Regions from separate parts of the Citrobacter portucalensis genome, predicted to be linked through region 3. Evidence: predicted binding sites of a transcription regulator. Region 3 holds the regulator's gene; each other region holds the start of a gene.

What was found. The regulator PhoB, encoded in region 3, activates phosphate uptake and scavenging genes when phosphate is short. The targets are predictions, from matches to a motif close to CTGTCATAAAACTGNCNNAT.
Region 1: a site for PhoB is predicted at 1,321-1,340, ahead of uvrB (excinuclease ABC subunit UvrB). Genes of this name have one in related genera too.
Region 2: a site for PhoB is predicted at 5,617-5,636, ahead of pstS (phosphate ABC transporter substrate-binding protein PstS). Genes of this name have one in related genera too.
Region 4: a site for PhoB is predicted at 5,017-5,036, ahead of LY264_RS23575 (MIP/aquaporin family protein). Genes of this name have one in related genera too.

What each region holds. Positions count from the first base shown of each region.
Region 1 covers NZ_CP092466.1:3,427,121-3,434,509, reverse strand. Annotated here, with positions in the region: gene bioD (dethiobiotin synthase) at 1-134, shown strand, start outside; gene LY264_RS16745 (ABC transporter ATP-binding protein) at 100-822, opposite strand; gene uvrB (excinuclease ABC subunit UvrB) at 1,591-3,612, shown strand; gene yvcK (uridine diphosphate-N-acetylglucosamine-binding protein YvcK) at 3,770-4,678, opposite strand; molybdenum cofactor riboswitch at 5,008-5,153, shown strand; gene moaA (GTP 3',8-cyclase MoaA) at 5,141-6,130, shown strand; gene moaB (molybdenum cofactor biosynthesis protein B) at 6,150-6,662, shown strand; gene moaC (cyclic pyranopterin monophosphate synthase MoaC) at 6,665-7,150, shown strand; gene moaD (molybdopterin synthase sulfur carrier subunit) at 7,143-7,388, shown strand.
Region 2 covers NZ_CP092466.1:5,099,883-5,107,271, reverse strand. Annotated here, with positions in the region: gene yieH (6-phosphogluconate phosphatase) at 148-813, shown strand; gene phoU (phosphate signaling complex protein PhoU) at 935-1,660, opposite strand; gene pstB (phosphate ABC transporter ATP-binding protein PstB) at 1,675-2,448, opposite strand; gene pstA (phosphate ABC transporter permease PstA) at 2,495-3,385, opposite strand; gene pstC (phosphate ABC transporter permease PstC) at 3,385-4,344, opposite strand; gene pstS (phosphate ABC transporter substrate-binding protein PstS) at 4,488-5,528, opposite strand; gene glmS (glutamine--fructose-6-phosphate transaminase (isomerizing)) at 5,863-7,389, opposite strand, start outside.
Region 3 covers NZ_CP092466.1:3,850,938-3,858,326, forward strand. Annotated here, with positions in the region: gene proY (proline-specific permease ProY) at 1-698, opposite strand, end outside; gene brnQ (branched-chain amino acid transporter carrier protein BrnQ) at 780-2,099, opposite strand; gene phoR (phosphate regulon sensor histidine kinase PhoR) at 2,505-3,800, opposite strand; gene phoB (phosphate response regulator transcription factor PhoB) at 3,851-4,540, opposite strand; gene sbcD (exonuclease subunit SbcD) at 4,731-5,933, shown strand; gene sbcC (exonuclease subunit SbcC) at 5,930-7,389, shown strand, end outside.
Region 4 covers NZ_CP092466.1:4,888,720-4,896,108, forward strand. Annotated here, with positions in the region: gene hslV (ATP-dependent protease subunit HslV) at 1-487, shown strand, start outside; gene hslU (HslU--HslV peptidase ATPase subunit) at 497-1,828, shown strand; gene menA (1,4-dihydroxy-2-naphthoate polyprenyltransferase) at 1,896-2,825, shown strand; gene rraA (ribonuclease E activity regulator RraA) at 2,918-3,403, shown strand; gene LY264_RS23560 (hypothetical protein) at 3,441-3,830, opposite strand; gene LY264_RS23565 (hypothetical protein) at 3,827-4,495, opposite strand; gene zapB (septal ring assembly protein ZapB) at 4,588-4,833, opposite strand; gene LY264_RS23575 (MIP/aquaporin family protein) at 5,262-6,107, shown strand; gene glpK (glycerol kinase GlpK) at 6,130-7,389, shown strand, end outside.

The sequences.
Region 1 (7,389 bases), 420 kb from region 3:
TGGCGACGCTAAAGCGTGCGCTTGCGGCTCCGCTACTGGGGGAAATTCCCTGGCTGGCAGAAGAGCCGGAACGAGCATCGACTGGTCGTTATATCGATCTTAGCGTTTTGTCTCTGGCATCCACCAGTCGTTGATTAGCGGGTCGCTGAATTGTGTTATTTGCCCTTGAGCCACGTTGCGTCCACGATGTAACAAGCAATAGCAGTCGGCGACCCGACGAATGAATGGCAGGCTCTGCTCCGCGAGCATAATGGCGATGCCAAGCTCCTGGCTTAGCCTCACAATCAGATTCCCCAGTTTGTGGATATACGCCTGGCCACTTCCTCGCGTCGGCTCATCGAGGATCAGCAGGCGCGGGCGAGTGACCAGTGCACTGGCGAGTGCAAGCTGGTGCTGATTTTCCTCCGACAATGCCACCCCTTTGGCCTGACGCAGTACAAACAGCTGTGGAAACAGGCGGTAAATATCGCTGCTGTTCATCGCTTCGCTTTCCTCAACCGCCTGGCGCGCAATGTGCAGATTTTCCTCTACCGTCAGCTGCGAAAAAATTCGCCGTTCCTGCGATACACAGTTAATACCCAGCGCAATGCGCTTTGCCGCCGGAATCTGAAGCAGATCGCAAGGTGGTGCGCCAGCCTGATGCCAGAACATGGTTCCGCTCTCAATCGGTAAATTGCCTGTGATGCAATTGGCCAGCGTGGTTTTTCCCATCCCTGGAAGACCCAGCACGGCGGTACATTTGCCGGGCAACAGGTCGAGATCGACATCCCAAAGCGAGTGTTGATTACCGTAATAGTGATTCACTGCACGAAGACTCAACATAGATTTCTCCCTCATGATGATATCCGCCTCGCGGGCTGATGGTCGGGAGAAAACTGCAAATCTCTTGCCAGAAGCGGAATTAGGGGAAAATACAGCAGAATAGCGTATTGAGCGGGTTGCGGTATCCGGCTTGTTGTGGATGAGAGCCGCAGTGTGCACATTGTCAGTGCCTGGTGGCGTTGTGATGGTGCAGGCAGGAAAATGATGAAAATGCGAGCAAGATCTCGGCTATCCCAGGTCGCTTCGTTAGCTGATAAATATCAAAAAATAGCGATAATTTTTTTTTATCCCACCAGAAAAGATCATCAGGACGTTTTTGCCAGGCTACAGTCCGTACGGGCTGGAGGCAGTTATCCACTATTCCTGTGGATAACCTTGTGTATTAGAGTTAGAAAACACAAGGTAAGCGAGAGAAGACGCGGCCTGCGACTAAATTGATGCGAAAGACGGCTTGAGATAATAATCATTAAATTACAGTGTGTTAGATAAATGCAATGGCTGTCGCAGAAGTGTCATGTGTTGCCACAAAACTTTCATCGGGTAGCTTGACAAATGTTAAAAAAGTCATTGGTTTGGGGATAACACATTTTTGCTGGTGTTTTATCTTGCCTGCGGACAAATTTTAGCCTGTAGTCACGGCCATTTTGCTGGCGTAACAGAAATATTCTGGCGCGTTACTGTTTTTTCATCCAGTATATTTTACTGGCAAAATATACTGCTGCGAGTAAAATTACACACCTGCCCGCCCATTGCTTCAGGTAGCTGCTCATGAGTAAACCGTTCAAACTAAATTCCGCTTTTAAACCCTCTGGCGATCAGCCTGAGGCGATACGTCGCCTGGAAGAAGGTCTGGAGGATGGTCTGGCGCATCAGACGTTGCTGGGGGTGACGGGGTCGGGGAAAACATTCACCATCGCGAACGTGATTGCAGACCTACAGCGCCCTACCATGGTGCTGGCCCCCAATAAGACGCTTGCCGCGCAGTTGTACGGTGAGATGAAAGAGTTCTTCCCGGATAACGCGGTGGAGTATTTCGTCTCCTACTACGACTATTATCAGCCGGAAGCCTACGTGCCAAGTTCTGACACCTTCATCGAGAAGGATGCTTCGGTTAACGAACACATTGAGCAGATGCGTCTGTCAGCAACCAAAGCGTTGCTTGAGCGACGGGATGTCGTCGTCGTAGCGTCGGTTTCCGCGATTTATGGTCTGGGTGACCCGGATCTGTACCTGAAAATGATGCTGCATCTGACGGTGGGGATGATTATCGACCAGCGCGCGATCCTGCGTCGTCTGGCGGAGCTGCAGTATACTCGCAACGATCAGGCATTCCAGCGCGGGACCTTCCGCGTGCGCGGTGAAGTGATCGACATATTCCCAGCGGAATCTGACGACATCGCGTTGCGCGTGGAACTGTTTGATGAAGAGGTCGAACGTTTGTCGCTGTTTGACCCACTTACCGGACAGGTCGAATCCACTATTTCGCGCTTTACCATCTATCCTAAAACGCACTACGTGACGCCGCGCGAACGTATTGTTCAGGCGATGGAAGAAATTAAGGTTGAGCTGGCAGAGCGGCGAAAAGTCCTGTTGGCAAATAACAAACTGCTGGAAGAACAGCGCTTAAGTCAGCGTACCCAGTTCGATCTGGAAATGATGAACGAGCTGGGTTACTGCTCGGGGATTGAAAACTATTCCCGCTATCTGTCCGGGCGTGGTCCGGGCGAGCCGCCGCCGACGCTGTTTGATTACCTGCCTGCCGATGGCCTGCTAGTGGTGGATGAATCTCACGTGACTATCCCGCAAATTGGCGGCATGTATCGCGGTGACCGGGCGCGTAAAGAAACCCTGGTCGAATACGGATTCCGTCTGCCGTCGGCGCTGGATAACCGTCCGCTTAAATTTGAAGAGTTCGAGGCGCTGGCTCCGCAAACTATCTATGTTTCGGCGACGCCGGGCAACTATGAGCTGGAGAAATCCGGTGATGATGTGGTCGATCAGGTCGTAAGACCGACCGGCCTGCTGGATCCGGTCATTGAGGTGCGCCCGGTGGCGACTCAGGTTGACGATCTGCTATCTGAGATCCGCACCCGTGCGGCGATTAACGAACGTGTGCTGGTCACCACGCTGACCAAACGGATGGCGGAAGACCTCACAGAATACCTAGAAGAACACGGCGAACGGGTGCGTTATCTGCACTCTGACATCGATACCGTGGAACGTATGGAAATCATTCGTGACCTGCGTCTGGGCGAGTTTGACGTGCTGGTGGGTATCAACCTGTTACGTGAAGGTCTGGACATGCCTGAGGTCTCCCTGGTGGCGATTCTGGACGCAGACAAAGAAGGGTTCCTGCGTTCTGAACGGTCACTTATTCAGACCATCGGTCGTGCGGCGCGTAACATCAACGGTAAGGCGATTCTTTACGGTGATAAAATTACCGCCTCTATGGCTAAAGCGATTGGTGAAACCGAACGTCGTCGTGAGAAACAGCAGCTCTATAACGAAGAACACGGTATTACGCCGCAGGGGCTGAACAAGAAAGTGGTCGATATTCTGGCGCTGGGTCAGAATATTGCGAAGACCAAAGCGAAAGGCAAAGGGAAGTCACGCGCAGGCGCGAAGTCTGAGGTTGTCGAACTGGATATGACGCCAAAAGCGCTGCAGCAGAAGATTCACGAGCTGGAAGGGCAGATGATGCAACACGCGCAGAATCTCGAATTTGAAGAGGCCGCGACAATCCGTGACCAGTTGCATCAGCTGCGCGAGTTGTTTATTGCGGCATCGTAAGGCGGTGTCGGATGCGGGGTAAACCCTTATCCGACCTACGGGGTAGATCGCCTTTGTAGGCCTGATAAGCGCAGCGCATCAGGCGTTGTTTGATGCCGGATGGCGGAGCCGAGCGTTTTTGTAGGCCTGATAAGCGAAGCGTATCAGGCAAATCCGTTCAGCCCAGCGCCTGCACTGCTTTCTCCAGCGCACTATGCAATAGCTGGCGGTCATGGCGGTAGGGAATATCGCTGGCTTCCAGCACTTCCTGGATCACAACGCGGTCGGTAACGGCGGAAGCATCCACTTTCGGCCCCACAACCACCGCATCAATCACTTTCTTCCCGACGTACTGTTCAATAATGGCCAGCTTATCGCTAAGCGTCAGGCTGGCTGCTGGCAGGCTTAATTCGCGCCCAAGATTGCCTATGTAGACCATCGGAGCCGGTGTGCGACGTAATGCCTGTGACATTTCATCGAGTAAAAGAATCGGCATCAGGCTGGTGTAAAAACTGCCGGGGCCTATCAAAATTAAATCCGCTTCAGCAATAGCCTCAACGGCCTCCCGTGTAGTCGGGACTTTTGGCGAAAGCATCAGTTCCTGAGGTGGGACGGTGAGCTGATCGATATTCACTTCGCCATAAACTTCGTGTCCCTGGTCATCAATGGCCATCAGATCCACCGGCAGCTCCGACATCGGAATTAAATGTGCGTCAACTTTCAGCAGGCTACGAATTAAATTGATAGCTTCCAGAGGCCGCACGCTGAGATGATCGAGCGCCTTTAACATTAGATTTCCGAGGTTATGCCCGGAAAGTTCGCCATTACCGCCAAAACGATACTCAAACATAGCGGATGCAACGCTGGGTTGGGTAATTAACTGGTTCAGACAGTTACGCATGTCTCCCCAGGCAATCCCTCCTTCAGAGCGACGAATACGACCTGTCGACCCGCCGTTATCGGTGGTGGTGACGATACCCGTCAGGCGGGAACCTAATGGGGAAAGAGAGGAGAGAACGCGTCCTAATCCATGCCCTCCGCCGAGAGCGACAACGCGGTCCAGATCTGCCAGCGTGCGAGTGCGCATATATTTTCCTGATATCAATTGATCGGCGCTACAGTAACGTAAATAGCGTGTTTTCAGCAATTATCCAGTCGGCATCTGCCGTAATTTTTTTCTGCGATCTACTCCTTTCTGACGACACCCACCTGATGGCAAGATGATGTATATCAATGCAAAACTGTGATTTTTGCTTATTCTGTAGCGAAATTGCACGATCATGTCGCTATGTACATATTTATACAGCGAAAGTGTGCATGGCAAAAGCGCCATTTACACGCTAGTATCGGCATAACCACAAAGTACTCTTAATAATTTGAGTTGTCGGAAGCCAACGCATCTGCAACTCGAAGTATGATGAGTATAAACACTCTAGCCTCTGCACCTGGGTCAAATGATACGGTGCTTTGGCCGTGACAAGACTTGAAAAAGTTTGTCACCAGGGCGCAGGAAGAAATGACTACGTCTCCCGTATTTGGAAAGGTGTACATGGGCTCTCAACTTACCGATGCTTTCGCACGTAAGTTTTACTACTTACGTTTGTCGATTACCGATGTGTGTAACTTTCGTTGCACCTACTGCCTGCCGGATGGCTATAAGCCCGGCGGTGTCACCAATAACGGCTTTTTAACCGTTGATGAAATTCGCCGTGTCACGCGTGCGTTCGCCAGTCTGGGAACGGAAAAAGTGCGTCTGACGGGGGGCGAACCTTCACTGCGTCGCGACTTCACTGACATTATCGCCGCCGTGCGCGAAAACGACGCCATCCGCCAGATTGCGGTAACCACTAATGGTTATCGTCTGGCGCGCGATGCTGCTGCCTGGCGCGATGCCGGACTGACCGCGCTTAACGTCAGCGTCGACAGCCTCGATGCCCGCCAGTTTCACGCCATTACCGGGCAGGATAAATTTCAGCAGGTGATGGCGGGCATTGACGCCGCCTTTGAAGCCGGTTTTGAAAAAGTGAAAGTCAACACTGTGCTGATGCGCGACGTGAATCATCATCAACTGGACACCTTCCTGGCGTGGGTTCAGCCCCGTCCTATCCAACTGCGCTTTATTGAACTGATGGAAACGGGCGAGGGCAGTTCTCTCTTCCGTAAACACCATATTTCAGGCCAGGTACTGCGCGATGAGCTGCTGCGTCGCGGCTGGATCCACCAGATTCGACAGCGCAGCGACGGCCCGGCTCAGGTTTTCTGTCATCCTGACTATGCCGGCGAAATTGGTCTGATCATGCCTTATGAGAAAGACTTCTGCGCCACCTGCAACCGTCTGCGCGTTTCATCTGTCGGCAAGCTTCATCTGTGTTTATTCGGTGAAGGCGGCGTAAGCCTGCGAGATTTGCTGGAAAACGACGCTCAGCAGCCAGCGCTGGAAGAACGCATTTCAGCCGCGCTGCTGGAGAAAAAGCAGACCCATTTCCTGCATCAGAACAATACCGGTATTACGCAAAACTTATCTTACATTGGCGGCTGATCGCTAAAAGGAGTTTTTCATGAGTCAGGTAAGCGCTGAATTTATCCCGACACGCATTGCTATTCTTACCGTTTCAAGCCGTCGCGGCGAAGAGGATGATACCTCCGGCCATTATCTGCGTGACTCGGCGCAAGAAGCGGGTCATCAGATTGTCGACAAGGCGATTGTCAAAGAGAACCGCTACGCCATCCGTGCCCAGGTTTCTGCCTGGATTGCCAGTGACGATGTTCAGGTGGTGCTCATTACCGGTGGCACTGGTTTAACCGAAGGGGACCAGGCGCCGGAAGCGCTACAACCGCTGTTCGACAGAGAAGTCGAAGGGTTTGGTGAAGTATTCCGTATGCTGTCGTTTGAAGAGATTGGCACCGCGACGCTGCAATCCCGGGCGATTGCCGGAGTAGCCAATAAAACGCTGATTTTCGCCATGCCAGGGTCGACGAAAGCGTGTCGTACCGCCTGGGAAAATATCATTGCGCCGCAGCTCGATGCCCGTACGCGTCCGTGTAATTTCCACCCACATTTGAAGAAATAAGTATGTCGCAACTGACTCATATTAACGCCGCTGGCGAAGCGCATATGGTGGATGTCTCCGCCAAGGCGGAAACCGTACGCGAGGCGCGTGCAGAAGCATTCGTGACCATGCGTAGCGAAACGCTGGCGATGATTATCGACGGCAGCCACCATAAGGGCGACGTTTTCGCCACGGCGCGTATTGCCGGTATCCAGGCTGCCAAACGCACCTGGGATCTTATCCCGTTGTGTCATCCGCTGATGCTGAGCAAGGTTGAAGTCAATCTGCACGCTGAACCGGAACATAACCGCGTACGCATTGAAACGCTGTGTCGCCTGACCGGTAAAACCGGCGTTGAAATGGAAGCGTTAACAGCAGCCTCCGTGGCGGCGTTGACCATCTACGATATGTGCAAAGCGGTGCAAAAGGATATGGTGATTGGTCCGGTGCGTTTGCTGGCAAAAAGCGGCGGCAAATCGGGTGATTTTAAGGTGGATGCACATGATTAAGGTTCTTTTCTTTGCTCAGGTACGGGAACTGGTGAACACCGATGCGTTAGAAGTTGCCGCCGGGTTTGCAACGGTAGAAGCGCTGCGCAAGCATCTGGCGGCGCAAAGCGATCGCTGGGCGCTGGCGCTGGAAGACGGCAAGCTGCTGGCGGCGGTGAATCAGACGCTGGTCAGTTTTGACCATCCTCTTAACGCGGGTGATGAAGTCGCTTTCTTCCCGCCGGTAACCGGAGGCTAAA
Region 2 (7,389 bases), 1.2 Mb from region 3:
GGGAAAATTCGTCGCTATCCTATACCAAAATGCGACAATAGGGTTGGGTTATGAGCAACTTTTTTCATTGATTTTGCTTATACGGCAACGATTGCGTCGCCCAATAATGCATTACGAAAACGTTAAACTTGTTAAAACGGAAATGACATGTCCCAGATAGAAGCCGTATTTTTTGACTGTGACGGTACCCTTGTCGACAGTGAAGTGATTTGTTCTCGCGCGTATGTCAGCATGTTCCAGGCGTTTGGCATTACGCTCGATCTTGAAGAAATTTTCAAACGCTTCAAGGGGGTAAAGCTGTACGAGATCATCGACATTATCAACGAAGAGCACGGTGTCGAACTGGCAAAAGCCGATTTAGAACCGGTTTACCGCGCTGAGGTCGCACGTCTGTTCGATACGGAACTGGAGGTGATTGCCGGTGCCAATGCGCTACTGGACAGCATGGCCGTACCAATGTGTGTGGTCTCTAACGGTCCGGTCAGCAAAATGCAGCATTCGCTGGGGAAGCTGGGCATGTTGCACCATTTCCCTGATTTACTGTTCAGCGGCTACGATATTCAGCGTTGGAAGCCCGATCCTGCCCTGATGTTCCATGCAGCGAAAGCGATGGATGTTAATGTTGAGAACTGCATTCTGGTTGATGATTCCAGCGCAGGCGCGCAGGCGGGGATTGCCGCCGGGATGGAAGTGTTCTACTTCTGCGCCGATCCGCATAACAAACCGATCGATCATCCAAAAGTGACGACGTTTACCGATCTGGCACAGTTGCCGGAATTGTGGAAGGCGCGGGGTTGGAATATCGTCGAATAAACAGTAGGCCCGATAAGCAAAGCGCCATCAGGTGAATGGCGCAGAATGCCGGATGCGGCGTAACGCCTTATCCGGCCTACAATAGCGACGCCGGGGGAATCCGGCGCACGCAACAAGCTGCTTATTCCTTCGGATCTTTGCCCGCCAGCAGCTTATCCAGCTCATCCCCGCCCACGTGACGGAAGTCTTGTCCCTTCACGAAGTAGAAGATATATTCGCAGATATTCTGGCAGCGGTCACCGATACGTTCGATGGAACGTGCGCAAAACAGCGCGGTCAGCACGCTTGGAATGGTACGTGGGTCTTCCATCATATAAGTCATCAGCTGACGCACGATGCCTTCATATTCCTGGTCAACTTTCTTATCTTCGCGATAAATACGCACTGCTTCGTCCAGATCCATACGCGCAAACGCATCCAGCACGTCATGCAGCATTTGTACGGTGTGGCGGCCCAGTGATTCCAGGCTTACCAGCAGCGGCTGGTGCTGTTGCGAGAACTTCTCCAGCGCGGTACGGCAAATTTTGTCCGCCACGTCACCAATACGTTCCAGCTCAGCGATGGTTTTGATAATAGCCATCACCAGACGCAGGTCGCTCGCTGTCGGTTGACGCTTGGCGATGATACGCACGCAGGCTTCGTCGATCGCCACTTCCATCATGTTAACGTTCTTATCGCCTTCAATGACGCGCTTCGCCAGCTCGCTGTCCTGGTTGTGCATCGCCGTGATTGCATCAGAAAGCTGCTGCTCGACCATGCCGCCCATGGTCATCACCTGGGTACGGATGCTTTCCAGCTCTGCATTGAACTGGCCGGAAATATGTTTATTAAGGTTAAGGTTATCCACAACAAGCTCCTGAATCAGCCGTAACGACCGGTGATGTAATCTTCAGTTTGTTTCTTCGCGGGCTTGGTGAACAGATCGTCCGTGTTGCTGAACTCAATCAACTCGCCCAGGTACATAAATGCCGTGTGATCGGAACAACGCGCAGCCTGCTGCATGTTGTGGGTAACGATAACGACGGTGTAATCCTCTTTTAGCTCAGTGATCAGCTCTTCGATACGCCCGGTAGAAATAGGGTCGAGCGCTGAACATGGCTCATCAAGCAGAAGCACTTCCGGGCGAATGGCGATACCACGCGCAATACACAGGCGCTGCTGCTGACCACCCGAGAGAGAGTACCCGCTCTGGTGTAATTTATCTTTGGTTTCGTTCCACAATGCGGCCTTGGTCAATGCCCACTGCACACGCTCGTCCATATCTGCACGCGAGAGTTTCTCAAACAGACGTACGCCAAAAGCAATGTTGTCGTAGATGGACATAGGGAACGGCGTCGGCTTCTGAAATACCATGCCCACTTTGGCACGCAGCAGAGCGATATCCTGGGTATTGGTGAGAATATTGTCGCCATCCAGCAGGATTTCACCTTCCGCACGCTGCTCCGGGTACAGTTCAAACATTTTGTTGAACGTACGCAGCAGCGTCGATTTACCACAGCCTGACGGCCCGATAAACGCCGTTACCTGGTTTTTAGCTATATCCAGGTTGATGTTCTTCAGGGCATGGAATTTGCCATAGTAGAAGTTCAAATCACGAACCTGAATCTTACCCGGGGCAGTATCAACCATACTCATTTCAATCTCTTCCTCATCCGGCGCCGCATCAGCCACGCCGTAAAAATTAACCGTGTTTCTTCTTCGCGAAAATGACGCGCGCCAGAATGTTCAGCAGCAGTACGCACAGGGTAATAATCAGTACCCCGGCCCAGGCCAGTTGCTGCCACTCAGCAAACGGGCTCATAGCAAACTTAAAGATAGTGACCGGCAGGTTGGCGATAGGCTGCATCATGTCGGTGCTCCAGAACTGGTTGGAGAGCGACGTAAACAGCAGCGGAGCCGTTTCACCTGCGATACGAGCAATCGCTAACAGAACACCTGTAATGATCCCCGAGACAGACGCCTTCAGGGTGATCGCAGAAATCATCTTCCATTTCGGCGTACCCAGTGCATAGGCAGCTTCACGCAGGCTATCCGGCACCAGCTTGAGCATGTTCTCCGTGGTACGGATAACAATGGGCACCTGCAGCAGCGCCAGCGCGATAACGCCCGCCCAGCCAGAGAAGTGCTCCATTTTTGCTACCACGATGGTGTAAACGAACAGACCGACTACGATTGATGGCGCAGACAGCAGAATGTCATTGATAAAGCGGATAACCTCAGCCAGCCAGGACTTACGTCCGTACTCTGCCAGGTAGATACCCGCCATAATGCCAAGCGGAGTACCAAACACGGTCGCCCACAGAATTAACAGTCCGCTACCGGCCAGGGCGTTCGCCAGACCACCACCCGCTGTATTCGGCGGAGGCGTCATTTCGGTGAACAGCGCCAGCGACATACCGTCAATACCACGGGTGATCGTGGACATCAGGATCCAAATGAGCCAGAACAGACCGAACGCCATGGTCGCCATAGAGAGCGTCAGCGCGATGCGGTTCTTCAGACGGCGACGTGCCTGCATTTTACGGCGGGACTCCGCCAGCGCAGTGGTGTTTTGCATTTCAAGCGTAGCCATTAGCGTGCCCCCTCGTTCTTCGCAAGGCGCATGATCATGAACTTAGACGCCGCCAGTACGATGAAGGTGATCACAAACAGAATCAGACCCAGTTCCATCAACGCAGCAACGTGCAGCCCCGATTCCGCTTCGGCAAATTCATTCGCCAGCGCAGAGGTAATACTGTTGCCCGGCATGTACAGCGAGGCGCTATCGAGCTGGTAGGTGTTACCAATGATAAAGGTCACCGCCATGGTTTCACCCAGCGCGCGGCCCAGACCCAGCATCACACCACCGATCACACCATTTTTGGTGAACGGCAGGACGATACGCCAGATAACTTCCCAGGTGGTACAGCCGATGCCGTAGGCTGACTCTTTCATAAGCACCGGCGTTTGTTCGAACACATCACGCATAACCGCAGCAATGTACGGAATGATCATGATAGCGAGGATCACACCAGCCGCCAGAATACCGATACCAAACGCCGGGCCAGCAAACAGTGCGCCAACAAACGGAATGTTGGAAAGGATGTTTCCGACCGGCTCCTGGAAGTACGTCGCAAACAGCGGGGCAAAGATAAACAGGCCCCACATGCCGTATACGATACTCGGAATTGCTGCCAGCAGTTCAATAGCGATACCCAACGGGCGACGCAGCCAGCCAGGTGCAAGTTCCGTCAGGAATAACGCAATGCCGAAACTCACCGGAACGGCAATCAGCAATGCAATAAACGAGGTGACCAGCGTACCGTAAATCGGTACCAGCGCGCCGTAGATATCGTTCGGCGCATCCCAGTCTTTGGTCCACAAAAAGGAGAAACCAAATTTCTGAATGCTTGGCCAGGAGGAGATAACCAGAGAGACAATAATGCCACCCAACATCAATAGCACAATCAGCGCAGCCAGTTTTACCAGCGCGCTGAATATCATGTCACCCTTTTTACCCGGTGGGTTAAAAGCAGGCTTGGTTGCAGCCATAAATCACTCTTTAAGTTAAACGCGTTTACGAAATTGCCCTGCCGGATGGCGCTACGCTTATCCGGCCTACAAATTGGGCCTACAGTCGGAACTGTAGGGCGGATAAGCGTAGCGCCATCCGCCAACTCGTTAAAGATATTCTATTAGTACAGCGCTTTACCGCTGCTGTCTTTCACGTTGGTCTTCCATGCAGCACGAATCTGCTCAACCACGCTGTCCGGCAGGCTGGCGTAATCCAGGTCATTAGCCTGTTTGCCACCATTTTTGTATGCCCAGTCGAAGAATTTCAGCACTTCAACGCCCTGCTCAGGCTTCTTCTGCTCTTTATGGACGAGGATGAAGGTGGTGGAAGTGATTGGCCACGCATCGTCACCTTTCTGGTTAGTCAGATCCTGAGCGAAAGTTTTGCTCCAGTCAGCGCCTTTAGCGGCGTTGGCAAAGTTTTCTTCGGTCGGGCTTACCGGTTTACCATCAGCAGAGACCAGCTTGGTGTACGCCAGGTTGTTCTGCTTAGCGTAAGCGTACTCAACGTAACCGATAGAACCCGGCAGACGCTGTACGAACGCGGCGATACCGTCGTTACCTTTACCGCCCAGACCGGTCGGCCAGTTTACGGTAGAGCCAGAACCAATTTTAGATTTCCACTCTTCGTTCACTTTCGCCAGGTAGCTAGTGAAGACGAAGGAAGTACCGGAACCATCAGCGCGGCGCACAACAGCGATATTCTGCGAAGGCAGCTTCAGACCTGGGTTCAGTTTGGTGATGGCTTCGTCATCCCACTTCTTAATTTTACCGAGGTAGATGTCGCCCAGCGTTTTACCATCAAGCACCAGCTCGCCGGATTTCAGTCCAGGGATATTCACCGCCAGCACCACACCGCCGATAACGGTCGGGAACTGGAACAGGCCTTCTTGTGCCAGTTTCTCGTCAGACAGCGGGGCATCAGAAGCGCCGAAATCAACGGTATTGGCCGTAATTTGTTTTACACCACCGGAGGAGCCGATACCCTGGTAGTTTACTTTGCTACCGGTCTCTTTCTGATAGGTATCTGCCCATTTGGCATACACTGGCGCAGGGAAGGTTGCACCTGCACCTGTCAGGCTCGCTGCTGCAAACGCAGAGAACGCGCTCATGGATAAGGTCGCGGCGACAACAGTTGCGACAGTGGTACGCATAACTTTCATAATGTCTCCTGCACGGTTTTCGTAAATCGTTGTTTGAGTTGCTACTGTGAGCAAAATAGGACAAACAGGTGACAGTTAAATGTACGAAATATGACAGTTTTATGACAATGAAAAATACGAGAAGTTATTTACCTAAAAATACATTTAAAACAAAACGTTAACCATTACCATGACAATAACATTTCGCTAAAATTTTCTTTTTATGACACTGCAAACAGTAGCTGAAGATGACGGTTTGTCACATAAAACAGGCGGGATAATTGATTAAAAACAGAACAAGTTTAAAAAAATGCCCCGCTTATAGCAGGGCATTTTCAGTTCAGTTAGGTACGGATTACTCTACGGTAACCGACTTCGCCAGGTTACGCGGCTGATCCACGTCGGTGCCTTTAATCAGCGCCACATGATACGCCAGCAACTGCAGCGGAACGGTATAGAAGATCGGTGCAATCACCTCTTCCACATGCGGCATCTCAATGATGTGCATGTTTTCGCTGCTGGTAAAGCCAGCATCCTGGTCAGCAAAGACGTACAGCTGACCGCCACGGGCGCGAACTTCTTCAATGTTGGACTTCAGTTTTTCCAGCAGTTCGTTGTTCGGCGCAACCACGATAACCGGCATATCGGCATCAATCAGCGCCAGCGGACCGTGTTTCAGCTCGCCTGCGGCATAAGCTTCAGCGTGAATATAAGAGATCTCTTTCAGCTTCAGCGCACCTTCCAGCGCAATCGGGTACTGATCGCCGCGGCCCAGGAACAGCGCATGGTGTTTATCAGAGAATCCTTCAGCCAGAGCGGCAATGCGTTTGTCCTGAGACAGCATCTGCTCAATACGGCTCGGCAGCGCCTGCAGACCGTGAACGATTTCCTGCTCAATAGCCACATCCAGGCCTTTCAGACGAGACAGTTTCGCCACCAGCATCAGCAGAACGGTCAGCTGAGTGGTAAATGCTTTCGTGGAGGCCACGCCGATTTCGGTACCGGCATTGGTCATCATCGCCAGGTCGGATTCGCGCACCAGAGAAGAGCCCGGTACGTTACAAATAGCCAGCGAGCCCAGATAGCCCAACTCTTTGGATAAGCGCAGACCCGCCAGGGTATCTGCCGTTTCACCAGACTGGGAAAGGGTGATCATCAGGCTGTTACGACGCACGGCGGATTTGCGATAGCGGAATTCGGAAGCAATTTCGACATCACAAGGAATGCCAGCCAGCGATTCAAACCAGTAGCGGGACACCATACCGGAGTTGTACGACGTACCGCAGGCGATAATCTGGATATGCTCAACCTGAGACAGCAGCTCGTTGGCATGCGAACCCAGCTCGCTTAAATCCACTTCACCGTGGCTGATACGGCCGGTCAGCGTGTTTTTAATTGCGTTCGGCTGTTCGTAGATCTCTTTCTGCATGTAGTGGCGATAAATACCTTTTTCGCCCGCATCGTATTGCAGATTAGATTCGATATCCTGACGTTTCACTTCCGCGCCAGACTTGTCGAAAATAGAGACCGAACGACGGGTTACTTCCGCGATGTCGCCCTCTTCCAGGAAGATGAAGCGACGGGTTACCGGCAGCAGTGCCAGCTGATCGGAAGCAATAAAGTTCTCACCCATACCCAGACCAATCACCAGCGGGCTGCCAGAACGGGCCGCCAGCAGGGTTTCCGGGTTACGGGTATCCATGATCACCGTGCCGTAGGCACCGCGCAGCTGCGGAATAGTGCGCAGCACGGCTTCACGCAGCGTACCACCCTGTTCCAGCTCCCAGTGCACCAGGTGAGCAATCACTTCGGTGTCGGTTTCAGAAACAAAGGTGTAGCCACGCGTTTTCAACAGCTCACGCAGTGGTTCATGGTTTTCAAT
Region 3 (7,389 bases):
GGAATAGATTTTTCCGGGTCTTTGGCTTCGCCTGCGGTAATCCCGATAATCTCAATCCCGCCATAGGCAAACATCACCATTTGCAGCGACATCACCATGCCGAGCCAGCCGTTGCTGAAGAAGCCACCGTTGCTCCATAAGTTATGGATACCGGTAGGTTGCCCACCGTTGCCAATCCCCCAAATGATGATACCGAAACCGGCGACAATCATGATGATAATGGTGGCGACTTTGAAGAACGAGAACCAGAACTCCAGCTCACCAAATACCTTCACGCTCATCAGGTTGATGGCGCAGATAATCAGCACCACGCTGAGTACCCAAATCCAGTGCGGTACCGCCGGGAACCAGACGCCCATGTATATGCCGAAGGCTGTCACGTCGGCAATGGCGACAATCAGGATTTCAAAACAGTAGGTCCAGCCGGTAATGTAGCCTGCCAGCGGTCCGAGGTTTTCCTGCGCATAGCGCGAGAAGGAGCTGGCTGCCGGGTTATGAACAGACATTTCGCCCAGCGCACGCATAATAATGTACGCCGCGACACCGCCGATAATATAGGCCAGCAATACGCTTGGCCCCGCCATTTTGATAGCGTCGGCCGAGCCGTAAAACAGCCCGGTACCAATTGCTGAACCTAATGCCATAAAGCGGATGTGCCGGGTGCTCAGCCCACGCTTTAGCTTGTTATTACTTTCCATCGATTCCTAACCTGTTAACACAATAAAAAAACCACGGGGCCATGTTAATAGCCCCGTGGTTAAAACTTATTGTCAGTGATATTAGTGTGCGCTGGAGGTCACTTGTCGACCCGCGGCGCGATCCCAGATAACTGCCAGGACCACCATCACGACTGTTGGCATCAACCACGCCAGCCCCTGCTCCGCCAGCGGTAAACGCTGGGTCCAGGCCGGTAACACGTCGCCAATTGCAGAAGCTTTAATGCCATCAAGGATACCAAAAATCAGGCTGATAAACATCGCAGGTGCAATGACGCGGGAAGAATTATGCCACCATGAGCGGGTAAAGCTTAATACAACCAGTGCGATACATGGCGGATAGATAGCCGTCAGCACCGGAATAGAGATCTGAATCAGATGGCTCAGACCCAGGTTAGAAACCACCATCGAGAAGCCGCCGAGGATAAATACCAGCGTACGATAAGACAGTGGAACGTACTGGGCAAAGAACTCTGCGCACGCACAGGTCAGGCCAACCGCGGTGACCAGACAGGCGATGAAAATCAGCGCCGCCAGCAGGAAGCTTCCTGCACCGCCAAAGGTGTGCTGAACATACGCATGCAGAATCGCCGCGCCGTTAGCAGACTGATCGACCAGAATCGCGCTATCTGAACCCAGACGGAACAGCGCGAGATACAGCAGCGTTAAGCCCACACCCGCCATTAAACCCGCCCAAACGGTGTAACGGGTCAGCAGACGCGCTTCAGTAACACCACGCGAGCGAGCGGCGTTAACGATAACAATACCAAACACCATCGCGCCCAGCGTATCCATGGTCAGATACCCGTTCACGAAGCCATTAGAAAACGCCGCAGTTTGATAGGCTTCCATCGCATTACTGATCGGGCCAGCTGGCCAGATGATTGCAGCGACAGACAGGACCACCAGTGCCAGAATTTTCAGCGGTGCCAGGAAATTGCCCACCGTATCCAGCAGTTTGCCCGGATAAAGCGAAACCAGAATGACAATCGCGAAATAGATAACGCTATAGATAAACAGCGGCAGCGCAGAGTCACCAGTCAGCGGTGCAATCCCGACTTCGAAAGAGACCGTCGCGGTACGCGGGGTAGCAAATAACGGCCCAACGGCCAGATAGCAAACGGTCGCCAGCAGCAGACCGGCAACTTTACCGATAGGCGTGCTCAGTCGGTCCACACCACCGCCGACTTTCGCCAGCGCGACAACGGTAAGTACCGGCAGGCCAACGGCCGTAATCAAAAAGCCAAAAGCCGCAGTCCAGACGTGTTCACCTGCCTGCAAACCAACCATTGGGGGGAAGATGATGTTACCTGCACCAACGAACAGTGCAAATGTCATAAATCCCAAAGCGATAATATCGCGCGATTTTAACTGATGGGTCATAAAGTCTTACTGCCTGTGGATGTGGTGTTGAAAATAGTAAATTTTTGCCTTTCCCTGGGGGACAATACAGCGGCATTTTTGCTCAATTCCAGCGGGAAACACTCCCGACCTGGCGCGGCGAAGAATAGTTTTTCGATTTACCGCGTAAATGCAGTCGGTATGACAGCACCTGGAGCGCAATTTAAACGCTTATAACGTTTTAAAGCAAGGTGGGATCCAAAAACCAGAACAATATAGCGATATGAAAAATAGGGTTAGCACAAAACACCATTTCATGGAAAAAGGTATGGGTAATAGTTCGAACAAAAAACAATCAAACGTCGTGAAATTCAGGAGGCATCTATTGACCACATAAAAAAAACCAGCTTGCGCTGGCTTTTGGAAAGATTATCTTACGAATACGTCTTAGCCGTTACTTTTGGCAATGAAACGTTCCGGGATCATGAAACTAAATCGCGTCCCTTTGCCTGGTTCGCTTTCGATGTTCAAACGGCTGTCGTGATGATGCAGCGCATGTTTCACGATAGCCAGACCCAGCCCGCTACCGCCCGTTTGTCGCGATCTCGCCTTATCCACACGATAAAAACGTTCAGTCAAACGTGGAATATGCTCGGGGGCAATGCCCGGACCGTTGTCTTCCACGCAAAACTCCGCCCCCGACGCCACATGCTGCCAGCGTACGGTAATGTGCGTTCCCGCTGGTGTGTGGTTCACCGCGTTGTACACGAGATTCGAGATAGCGCTACGCAACTGCTCCTCGTTGCCTCGCACGTTCAGGCTGTTATCGACATCAAAGGTAAACGTATGTTTATGCTGGCTCAGGGTTTGCGCTTCGTGCTCGATCACGCGCAGCATCATGGGCACATCGACTTTCTCATTCAGCTGCAACGTCGGCGCAGCTTCAATTTTTGACAGCGTCAGCAGCTGCTTCACCAGGCCTTCCATACGGTACGTTTGTTCACGCATGGTATGCAGTGCTTTTTCGCGCGTTGTCCCTTCCAGCGGGTGCTCCTGCATCATTTCCAGGTAGCCTTGCAGCACCGTCAGCGGTGTGCGCAACTCATGGCTGGCGTTGGCGAAAAAGTTACGCCGTGAACCTTCCAGCTGGTGCATCTGGGTAACGTCGCGCGCCACCATCAACAATTGCTTATCGGTATAGGGCATCACGCGAATTTCCAGATGCCGTCCGGTATTGAGCACCAGATTGATTGGCCGGCTAAAATCGCGCGTTTTCAGATATTGTGTGAATTCCGGGTAGCGCAGCAGGTTAAGAATATTTTGCCCGCTATCGTCCGGCCAACGCAGTCCCAGAACCTGCTGAGCCAGTCCGTTACACCAGAAGATACCGCCTTCTTCGGTGGTCAACACCACCGCGTCGGGTAGGGATTCCGCCCCGCTGCGAAAACGTTTAATCAGGTTACCCAGTTCTCGACGGCGCTTTTTGTTGCGAAGCTGCATTTGATGCAGCCCATATAACAACGGCTCCCAACTGCCTCGCCCCGGCGGCGGCGTCATACTTCTGTCGACCCATAACCACCAGGATAAACGTAATAGATTCCAGAAATGCCAGATAAGCAGGCCCGTTACCGACGCCAGTAAAAACCAGGGCAGGTAACCGAAAAAAGCGCTAAGGATAAATGCCGGTATGCAGCACAGGATCAGCTCCAGTACCAACCTTTTCCATGACAATCGTTCTAGCAAACGTCTTACTCCATAAACGGCCTAATCCATCAGGCCCTGATTCTTGTCAGTCAAAAGCGGGTCGAAAAACGATATCCCGTCCCGCGAACTGTCTGCACCATTCGATCGTGTCCGCTGTGCTCCAGCGCTTTACGTAAGCGGCGGATATGCACATCCACTGTCCGGTCTTCTACGTAGACATTGGTTCCCCAGACATGATTGAGGAGTTGTTCACGGCTGTAGACGCGCTCGGGGTGAGTCATAAAGAAGTGCAACAGTTTGAATTCGGTCGGCCCCATATCCAGCGGTTCTTCGCCGGTCATCACGCGATGCGAAGTGGGATCAAGACTCAGCCCCTGCATCTCAATAACCTCTTCCACCGCCATGGGGGAAATACGACGCAGCACAGCTTTAATACGCGCCACCAGCTCCTTGGGAGAAAACGGCTTGGTAATATAATCATCCGCACCGGTTTCCAGACCCCGGACGCGATCTTCCTCTTCTCCCCTCGCCGTCAGCATCATCACGGGGATGTCCCGCGTCATGGCTTCGCGCTTGAGATGCTTAATAAACTGTAGACCCGAGCCGCCGGGAAGCATCCAGTCAAGCAGGACGAGATCCGGCCAGGGTTCATTGAGTTGGTTCACAGCACTGTCATAGTCTTCGGCTTCTACGGGTTGAAAACCGTTTTGCTCGAGCACGAAGCAGACCATTTCACGAATTGGAGCTTCATCTTCTACGACCAGAATACGTCTCGCCATGATTTGCCCTGTTTATAATTAAATCGTTTGCCATCAATACGGTGCCATTATGCGTCAGTTTTATGACAGATTTATGAAAAGATAGTCCAGGTTTAACGCAGCCAGACGAATTATGACAGCCCGGAGACAAGATATTACCGTCCTTGAAAGGTTATAATCCCCGCCACTGTTTTATCGTCATGGAACTCTTATGCGCATCCTTCACACGTCTGACTGGCATCTGGGCCAAAATTTCTACAGCAAGAGCCGCGCCGCTGAACATCAGGCCTTTCTCGACTGGCTGCTGGAGACGGCACAATCCCAGCAGGTGGATGCCATTATTGTGGCGGGCGATATTTTCGATACCGGCTCACCGCCAAGCTACGCCCGTGAGCTGTATAACCGTTTTGTCGTCAATCTGCAGCAAACCGGTTGTCATCTGGTCGTGCTGGCAGGCAACCACGATTCCGTCGCCACGCTCAATGAATCCCGCGATATTCTGGCGTTTCTCAACACCACGGTCGTTGCCAGCGCCGGCCATGCGCCGCAGGTGCTGCCGCAACGTGATGGCACGCCGGGAGCAATCCTGTGTCCGGTTCCTTTCTTACGACCACGTGACATCATTACCAGCCAGGCAGGGCTAACCGGACAAGAAAAACAGCAGCATCTGCTGGGGGCGATCACCGACTATTACCAGCAGCAGTATCAGGACGCCTGCACGCTGCGTGGCGATCGAAACCTGCCCATCATTGCGACCGGGCATTTGACCACCGTTGGCGCCAGTAAAAGTGACGCTGTACGTGACATTTATATCGGTACGCTGGACGCCTTTCCGGCGCAAAACTTTCCACCCGCGGACTACATCGCACTGGGGCATATTCACCGGGCGCAGATTATCGGCGGCACGGAACATATTCGCTACTGCGGTTCACCGATTGCCCTCAGTTTTGACGAGTGCGGCAAAAGCAAATGTGTACATCTGGTGAGTTTCGAAGCGGGGAAACTCAGGGCCGTTGAAAATCTCACCGTACCGGTCACCCAGCCGCTTGCAGTATTGAAAGGCGATTTAGCCGCCATTACCGCCCAGCTTGAGCAGTGGCGCGACGTACAGCAAGAGCCGCCGGTATGGCTGGATATTGAAATCACCACCGACGACTATCTGCATGACATGCAACGTAAGATCCAGGCCTTAACCGAAGATTTACCGGTCGAGGTGTTACTGGTGCGCCGCAGTCGGGAACAACGTGAACGTATTATGGCCAATGAACGACGCGAAACGTTAAGCGAGCTAAGCGTAACGGAAGTTTTTGACCGCCGCCTGGCGCTGGAAGAGATCGAGGAGCCTCAGCGCAACCGGCTGAATCAGCTGTTTAGCGCAACCTTACACACGCTTGCCAGGGAGAGTGAAGCATGAAAATTCTCAGCCTGCGCCTGAAGAACCTCAACTCCCTGAAGGGAGAATGGAAAGTCGATTTCACGGCAGAACCTTTTGCCAGTAACGGGTTATTCGCCATCACCGGGCCAACGGGCGCGGGGAAAACCACCCTGCTGGACGCGATTTGCCTCGCCCTGTACCACGAAACGCCGCGCCTGAATACCGTGTCACAGTCGCAAAACGACCTGATGACCCGCGACACCGCGGAGTGTCTGGCCGAGGTCGAGTTTGAGGTGCGCGGCGAAGCCTACCGCGCATTCTGGAGCCAGAACCGGGCACGCAACCAACCTGAGGGCAATCTGCAGGTCCCACGCGTAGAGCTGGCCCGCTGCGCGGACGGTAAAATCCTCGCCGATAAAGTCAAAGACAAGCTGGAGATGACCGCCGAGCTTACCGGGCTGGATTACGGGCGTTTTACCCGTTCGATGCTGCTGTCTCAGGGCCAGTTTGCCGCCTTTCTTAATGCCAAACCGAAAGAGCGCGCCGAGCTTCTGGAAGAGTTAACTGGTACTGAGATCTACGGCCAAATCTCCGCCATGGTGTTTGAAAAGCACAAGTCAGCGCGTACGGAGCTGGAAAAACTGCAGGCCCAGGCCAGCGGCGTGGCGCTGTTAGCACCAGAGCAGGTGCAGTCCCTGACGGAAAGTTTGCAGGTACTTACTGACGAAGAAAAACAATACCTTACCAGCCAACAAACCCAGCAACAGCACTTCAACTGGCTTATTCGGCAAAATGAGCTTCAGACGGACATAAACCGCCACCAGCAGGCATTACAGGCAGCACTTCAGGCGCAAGAAGACGCGCAGCCGCAGCTGGCAGCGCTGAGCCTGGCGCAGCCGGCCAGAGCATTGCGCCCTCACTGGGAGCGAATCCAGGAACAAACGGCTACTATCGAGCGTACTCGCCAGAAGATTCAGGAAGTGAATGCTCGCTTACAAAGCAGATTAGCGCTGCGCGGGCGCATCCGTCAGCAGGCGCACACGCAATCGACCGCGATACTCGCCGAACAACAGACCTTAACCGACTGGCTGAACGAACATGACCGCTTCCGCTTATGGAGTAGCGAACTGGCAGGATGGAAAGCGCTGCTGGCGCAACAGTCCGACGCCAGCGCCCAGCTACGCCAGTGGCAGCAGCTGCGGGAGAACGACACACTTAAGCTCGATGCGCTGGCGCTTCCTGCGCTGACCCTTTCGCCGCAGGAAGTGACAGAAGCGCTGGCGCAACATGTGCAGCTTCGTCCACTACGCCAGCGCCTCAGTAATCTGCACGGGCAAATCGCCCCGAAGCAAAAGCAGCTGGCACAGCTACGCGCTTCACTGGTGCAGCGCCAGCAAGAGCTGACCCAGCGCAACGCGGTACTTGCCGAGAAACGTCAGCGCTATAAAGATAAAAACCAGCAGCTTACCGATGTGAGACTCATTTGCGAGCAGGA
Region 4 (7,389 bases), 1.0 Mb from region 3:
CGCCGGTGATGGTCAGGCCACACTGGGTAACACCGTAATGAAAGGCAACGTGAAGAAAGTCCGCCGTCTGTATAACGACAAAGTCATTGCGGGCTTTGCGGGCGGTACTGCGGATGCATTCACGCTGTTCGAACTGTTCGAACGCAAGCTGGAAATGCACCAGGGTCACCTGGTGAAAGCGGCCGTTGAACTGGCAAAAGACTGGCGTACCGACCGTATGCTGCGCAAACTCGAAGCGCTGCTGGCCGTCGCAGATGAAACTGCATCGCTCATCATCACCGGTAACGGCGACGTCATCCAGCCAGAAAACGATCTGATTGCTATCGGCTCCGGCGGTCCCTACGCCCAGGCTGCTGCACGCGCTCTGCTTGAAAATACCGAGCTTGGCGCACGCGAGATTGCTGAGAAAGCGTTGGATATTGCAGGGGATATCTGCATTTATACCAACCACTTCCATACCATCGAAGAATTGAACTCCAAAGCGTAAGGATCCCCCATGTCTGAAATGACCCCACGCGAAATTGTCAGCGAACTGAACAAACACATCATCGGCCAGGATAACGCTAAGCGTTCCGTGGCGATCGCCCTGCGTAACCGCTGGCGTCGTATGCAGCTCAACGAAGAGTTGCGTCATGAAGTCACGCCGAAAAACATTCTGATGATTGGCCCGACCGGTGTCGGTAAAACCGAAATCGCCCGTCGTCTGGCAAAACTGGCCAACGCGCCGTTCATCAAAGTTGAAGCAACAAAATTCACCGAAGTCGGCTATGTTGGTAAAGAAGTAGATTCCATCATCCGCGATCTGACCGACGCTGCCATTAAGATGGTCCGCGTGCAGGCAATCGAGAAAAACCGCTTCCGTGCCGAAGAGATGGCGGAAGAGCGCATTCTCGACGTGCTGATCCCACCAGCTAAAAATAACTGGGGGCAGTCAGAGCAGCCGCAGGAACCTTCTGCAGCGCGTCAGGCATTCCGTAAAAAACTGCGTGAAGGCCAGCTGGATGATAAAGAGATCGAAATCGATCTCGCCGCCGCACCGATGGGCGTTGAAATTATGGCGCCTCCAGGAATGGAAGAGATGACCAGCCAGCTGCAGTCCATGTTCCAGAACCTGGGCGGTCAGAAGCAAAAACCGCGTAAGCTGAAAATCAAAGACGCGATGAAGCTGCTGATTGAAGAAGAAGCGGCCAAACTGGTGAACCCGGAAGAGCTGAAACAAGAAGCTATCGACGCCGTTGAGCAGCACGGGATCGTGTTTATCGACGAAATCGACAAAATCTGTAAGCGCGGCGAATCCTCCGGCCCGGACGTGTCCCGTGAAGGCGTACAGCGCGACCTGCTGCCGCTGGTTGAAGGCTGCACGGTCTCCACCAAGCACGGCATGGTGAAAACAGATCACATTCTGTTTATCGCTTCTGGTGCATTCCAGGTAGCCAAACCGTCCGACCTGATCCCAGAACTGCAGGGTCGTCTGCCGATTCGTGTCGAGCTGCAGGCGCTGACCACCAGCGATTTTGAGCGTATCCTTACCGAACCGAATGCCTCCATCACCGTCCAGTACAAAGCGCTGATGGCGACTGAAGGTGTGGACATCAACTTCACTGAATCCGGTATTAAACGCATTGCCGAAGCGGCCTGGCAGGTTAACGAAACCACCGAAAACATCGGTGCACGTCGTCTGCATACCGTTCTGGAACGTCTGATGGAAGATATTTCCTATGATGCGAGCGATTTGAACGGCCAAAGCATCACAATTGATGCCGAATATGTGAGCAAACATCTGGATGCGCTGGTCGCAGATGAAGATCTGAGCCGTTTTATCCTATAATCGCGTTCAATGCATTTTCATCACTGTTGATGGGGCTGATAAAGCCCCATTTTTATTGGCGCTAAATATGACTGAACAACAACAAATTAGCCGCTCACAAGCCTGGCTGGAAAGTTTACGACCTAAGACCTTACCGCTCGCCTTCGCGGCGATCATCGTCGGTACGGCATTAGCATGGTGGCAAGGATACTTCGATCCGCTGGTTGCTCTGCTGGCATTGATTACGGCAGGACTGCTGCAAATTCTGTCCAATCTCGCTAACGACTATGGCGATGCCGTTAAAGGCAGCGACAAACCCGACCGTATTGGACCGCTGCGCGGTATGCAAAAAGGGGTCATCACCCAACAGCAGATGAAGCGCGCGCTGATCGTCACCGTGGTGCTGATCTGTCTGTCCGGGCTGGCCCTGGTTGCTGTAGCCTGTCACACGCTGGCGGATTTTGTCGGTTTCCTGGTGCTCGGCGGTCTGTCGATTATCGCCGCGATCACCTACACCGTGGGTAATCGCCCTTACGGATATATCGGCCTGGGCGATATTTCTGTGCTGGTATTCTTCGGCTGGCTCAGCGTAATGGGAAGTTGGTATCTGCAGGCGCATACGTTGATTCCAGCGCTGATTCTGCCTGCCACCGCCTGCGGCCTGCTGGCAACCGCCGTGCTCAACGTCAACAACCTGCGCGATATCAACAGCGACAGAGAGAACGGCAAGAACACGCTGGTCGTACGTTTAGGTGCTGTCAATGCCCGCCGCTACCACGCCTGTCTGCTGATGGGCACGCTGGTCTGTCTGGCACTGTTCAACCTGTTCTCACTGCAAAGCCTGTGGGGATGGCTGTTTATCCTCGCCGCTCCGCTGCTGATCAAACAGGCTCGCTATGTAATGCGCGAGATGGACCCGGCTGCAATGCGTCCGATGCTGGAACGCACCGTAAAAGCGGCATTGTTAACTAACCTGCTGTTTGTCGTTGGAATTTTCTTAAGTCAGTGGTCTCTTTAACTGACAAATATCAATTAACAATTGATGATTTTGCCAACAGTACACATAGCGCGATATACTAAAAATTCTCGCAGCAACTGAACGTTAAGCCTATGAAATACGATACATCCGAGCTTTGTGACATCTATCAGGAAGATGTCAACGTCGTGGAACCGCTGTTCTCTAACTTTGGAGGACGGTCGTCGTTTGGCGGACAAATCATCACGGTAAAATGTTTCGAGGACAACGGGTTGCTGTACGATCTGCTCGAACAAAACGGCCGTGGTCGCATTCTGCTGGTCGATGGCGGCGGTTCTGTCCGTCGTGCGCTGGTCGATGCCGAACTGGCACGGCTGGCCGTACAGAATGAATGGGAAGGTCTGGTCATCTACGGCTCAGTACGCCAGGTAGACGATCTGGAAGAACTGGATATCGGCATTCAGGCGATTGCCGCTATTCCGGTAGGTGCCTCAGGTGAAGGCATTGGGGAAAGCGATGTACGCGTCAACTTCGGTGGCGTGACGTTCTTCTCCGGCGACCACCTGTACGCCGATAACACCGGGATAATCCTCTCCGAAGACCCGCTCGATATCGAGTAAGCGAAAAAGGCCATCAGCAATTTTGATGGCCTTTTTTTCATTCATTTGATTCGTAATGAATGACTTTAATATCATACTTTTTATATTTTTCTTCGACAACGATACTCATCGTCTCACGACTGACAGGATAAGTTTCGATATAAGCATTTAATTTATCCTCAGCTATCTGAATGCCACTCTTTTGTATCCCGGTAAAAATTATCTCACTGCGTTGAAGATGACTACCATCATCTGCATAGCTTACAAAAAACCAGTCGTTAGATATCCTTGGAGCCTGTTTAAGAGGTTTCGGTGTTAGCAGATGATAAAATAATAAATTCTGCTGAGTGTAGATTTTTTCTGTATAGATGCTCACCATAAAATGACAATAAAATAGCGCAATAAAAAGCATAAACACAATAATAAAACCTGATCTCCTGGATTTCATATGTGAAGTTCCCGAACATAATCAGGATTAGCAATAGGTCTTATTACATCCATAAATAAAGGTAATTCACCCGAATAGGGTTCATGTCTCTTATCTTTATTGATAGGGTCAGGAAACAGTAACGGAATAACACTTTTATTCTTAAACTCACCAACTGGGCCATAGAAGTCCCAGATTCGATAAGCCTTTTCTTTCGAGCATATCTGAAGGTAAGAGGTGTAATCTGCATAATTTACCGCTTGGTAAAAACCAAATAGATTTGAGACCAAATCTTCAGCACTATAACCACTATCCGTTAAATAAACATAAGGCCAAAAGTCCTGTAAGGACTCAAAGCGATGTGACGTACCTAAGAATATCGATAAAGCAATACCTTGTAAGGTTCGCTCCTGCAATCCTCGGCGCACCATAAATCTACGATATATACCAGTATTGATATTTATGCCATGAATGTTTTTGGACATACTTTGATGATAATTCACTTCATAAAACTCACTATCACCACCACGAGGCCTTGTCATTTCAAACCATAATTTTTCAGCCCCTGCCGGATTAGCATGGCCTAAATCAATCCATCCTAAATTATCTGTATAGATAAGACCATATCTAATATCTCTGGTGATAAGTCGATCCGAATCATCAATAATATCGTTTCTTTTTGTCATATCGTATTCTTTGATATTTAAAAAATACGATATCCTAATCTCTACATAGCAAAAAGGCATCCATTATGGATGCCTTTTTCAAGAAATCAGAATTAGACTTCTTCCATACGACCCAGCAGGGCATGCAGACGATCCTGCCAGCCGCTCTGCTGTTCTTTCAGGCTATTGTTCTCACGCTCCAGTTCTTCACGCTGCTGCTGTGCAGTCTGAACTTCCTGCGACAGTGAGTTGTTCTTTTCTTTCAGCTCTTCGATTTCCATCTGCAACAGCGTGATGGTATCAATCGCCTGCTGTACTTTTGCTTCCAGTTTCTCAAACACTTCTAATGACATCGTCATACCTCTCCTGAATTGCAAGGCGTTGATGGATAAAAATCCTCGTCCCGATAACCGGCGACGCCTTAATAAAAACGAGCGCACTCTACTTAACACCGATTGTATGAAGCCGCGTCATCCCTGTCCAGCGGCATCCCGCGCAGATTGCGGTTTGCAACACTTTTAGTCTTTCTCCTGGTGACATTACTGTCATAACTCTTAAGTGTTAACAGGTTGATCAGTGAAATGATTCAGCTCACACTATTTTTGTATAACAAATACCTCACAATGGCGCGAAAACGCTCATTTTGTTGATGCAGTACACACATTTTAATTTCGATATTTCTCGTTTTTGCGCGTTAACGATAAATTAACAGTGTGCCTACCGGCTCCGGGGATGTCAGTGACCTTCTCGCACACAATAAACATTAAACTCTCTTCAGGATCCGATTATGAGTCAAACATCAACCTTAAAAGGCCAGTGCATTGCTGAATTCCTCGGTACCGGGTTGTTGATTTTCTTCGGTGTGGGCTGTGTCGCTGCACTTAAAGTGGCTGGGGCTACTTTCGGTCAGTGGGAAATCAGTGTCATCTGGGGTCTGGGGGTAGCGATGGCTATCTATCTGACCGCAGGCGTTTCTGGTGCACACCTGAATCCCGCGGTAACCATCGCACTCTGGCTGTTCGCCTGTTTTGATAAACGCAAAGTTGTTCCTTTTATTATTTCGCAAATTGCCGGCGCCTTTTGCGCAGCGGCACTGGTTTACGGGCTTTATTACAATCTTTTCCTCGATTTCGAACAAACTAACCATATCGTACGCGGCAGTACCGAAAGCCTGGGTCTGGCAGGTACTTTCTCCACCTATCCGAACCCGCATATCAATTTTGTGCAGGCCTTCGCGGTTGAAATGGTCATTACCGCTATTCTAATGGGGCTGATTCTGGCTCTGACCGACGATGGTAACGGTGTACCTCGTGGTCCGCTGGCACCACTGCTGATCGGCTTGTTGATTGCCGTTATTGGTGCTTCCATGGGTCCGCTGACAGGTTTTGCGATGAACCCGGCACGTGACTTCGGACCGAAACTCTTCGCCTGGATGGCCGGATGGGGTGAGATTGCCTTCACGGGTGGTCGCGATATCCCTTACTTCCTGGTTCCGGTGTTTGGCCCGATTACCGGCGCGATTTTGGGCGCATGGGCATATCGCAAACTGATTGGTCGTCATTTACCGTGCGATGTCTGCGCGATTGAAGAAAAAGACGTTGCGGCCAACACTCAACAAAAAGCTTCACAGTAATGTGACTACGGGACAAAAAATTATGACTGAAAAAAAATATATCGTTGCGCTCGACCAGGGCACCACCAGCTCCCGCGCGGTCGTAATGGACCACGATGCGAATATCGTTGCCGTTTCACAGCGCGAATTCGAACAAATTTACCCGAAAGCAGGTTGGGTAGAACATGACCCGATGGAAATTTGGGCGACCCAAAGCTCCACGCTGGTAGAAGTTCTGGCGAAAGCCGATATCAGTTCCGATGAAATTGCAGCGATCGGTATTACCAACCAGCGTGAAACCACCATTGTCTGGGAACGCGAAACCGGTAAACCTATCTATAACGCGATTGTGTGGCAGTGTCGTCGTACCGCGGATATCTGCGAAAAGCTCAAGCGCGACGGTATGGAAGAGTACATCCGTAATAATACAGGTCTGGTCATTGACCCGTACTTCTCCGGCACCAAAGTGAAGTGGATCCTCGACCACGTAGAAGGCTCACGTGAGCGCGCTCGTCGCGGCGAACTGCTGTTCGGTACCGTAGATACCTGGCTTATCTGGAAAATGACGCAGGGACGTGTACACGTCACGGATTACACCAACGCCTCACGTACCATGCTGTTCAACATCCACTCCCTGGACTGGGATGACACGATGCTGGATGCGCTGGATATTCCGCGTGCAATGCTGCCGGAAGTACGTCGTTCTTCTGAAGTGTACGGCCAAACCAACATCGGTGGTAAAGGCGGCATTCGTATTCCTATCTCCGGTATCGCTGGTGACCAGCAGGCGGCGCTGTTTGGCCAGCTGTGCGTGAAGGAAGGGATGGCGAAAAATACTTACGGTACCGGCTGCTTCATGCTGATGAACACCGGCGAGAAAGCCGTTAAGTCCGAAAACGGACTGCTGACCACCATCGCCTGCGGACCGACCGGGGAAGTGAACTACGCGCTGGAAGGTGCGGTATTTATGGCTGGCGCATCTATCCAGTGGCTGCGTGATGAAATGAAACTCATCAGCGATGCGTTCGACTCCGAATATTTCGCCACCAAAGTGAAAGACACCAACGGCGTTTACGTCGTTCCCGCATTTACTGGCCTGGGCGCACCATACTGGGACCCGTATGCTCGCGGCGCCATCTTTGGTCTGACCCGTGGGGTAAACTCCAACCACATCATCCGTGCCACGCTTGAGTCTATTGCATATCAGACTCGTGATGTTCTGGAAGCAATGCAGGCTGACTCCGGTATTCGCCTGCACGCCCTGCGCGTTGATGGCGGTGCGGTCGCCAATAACTTCCTGATG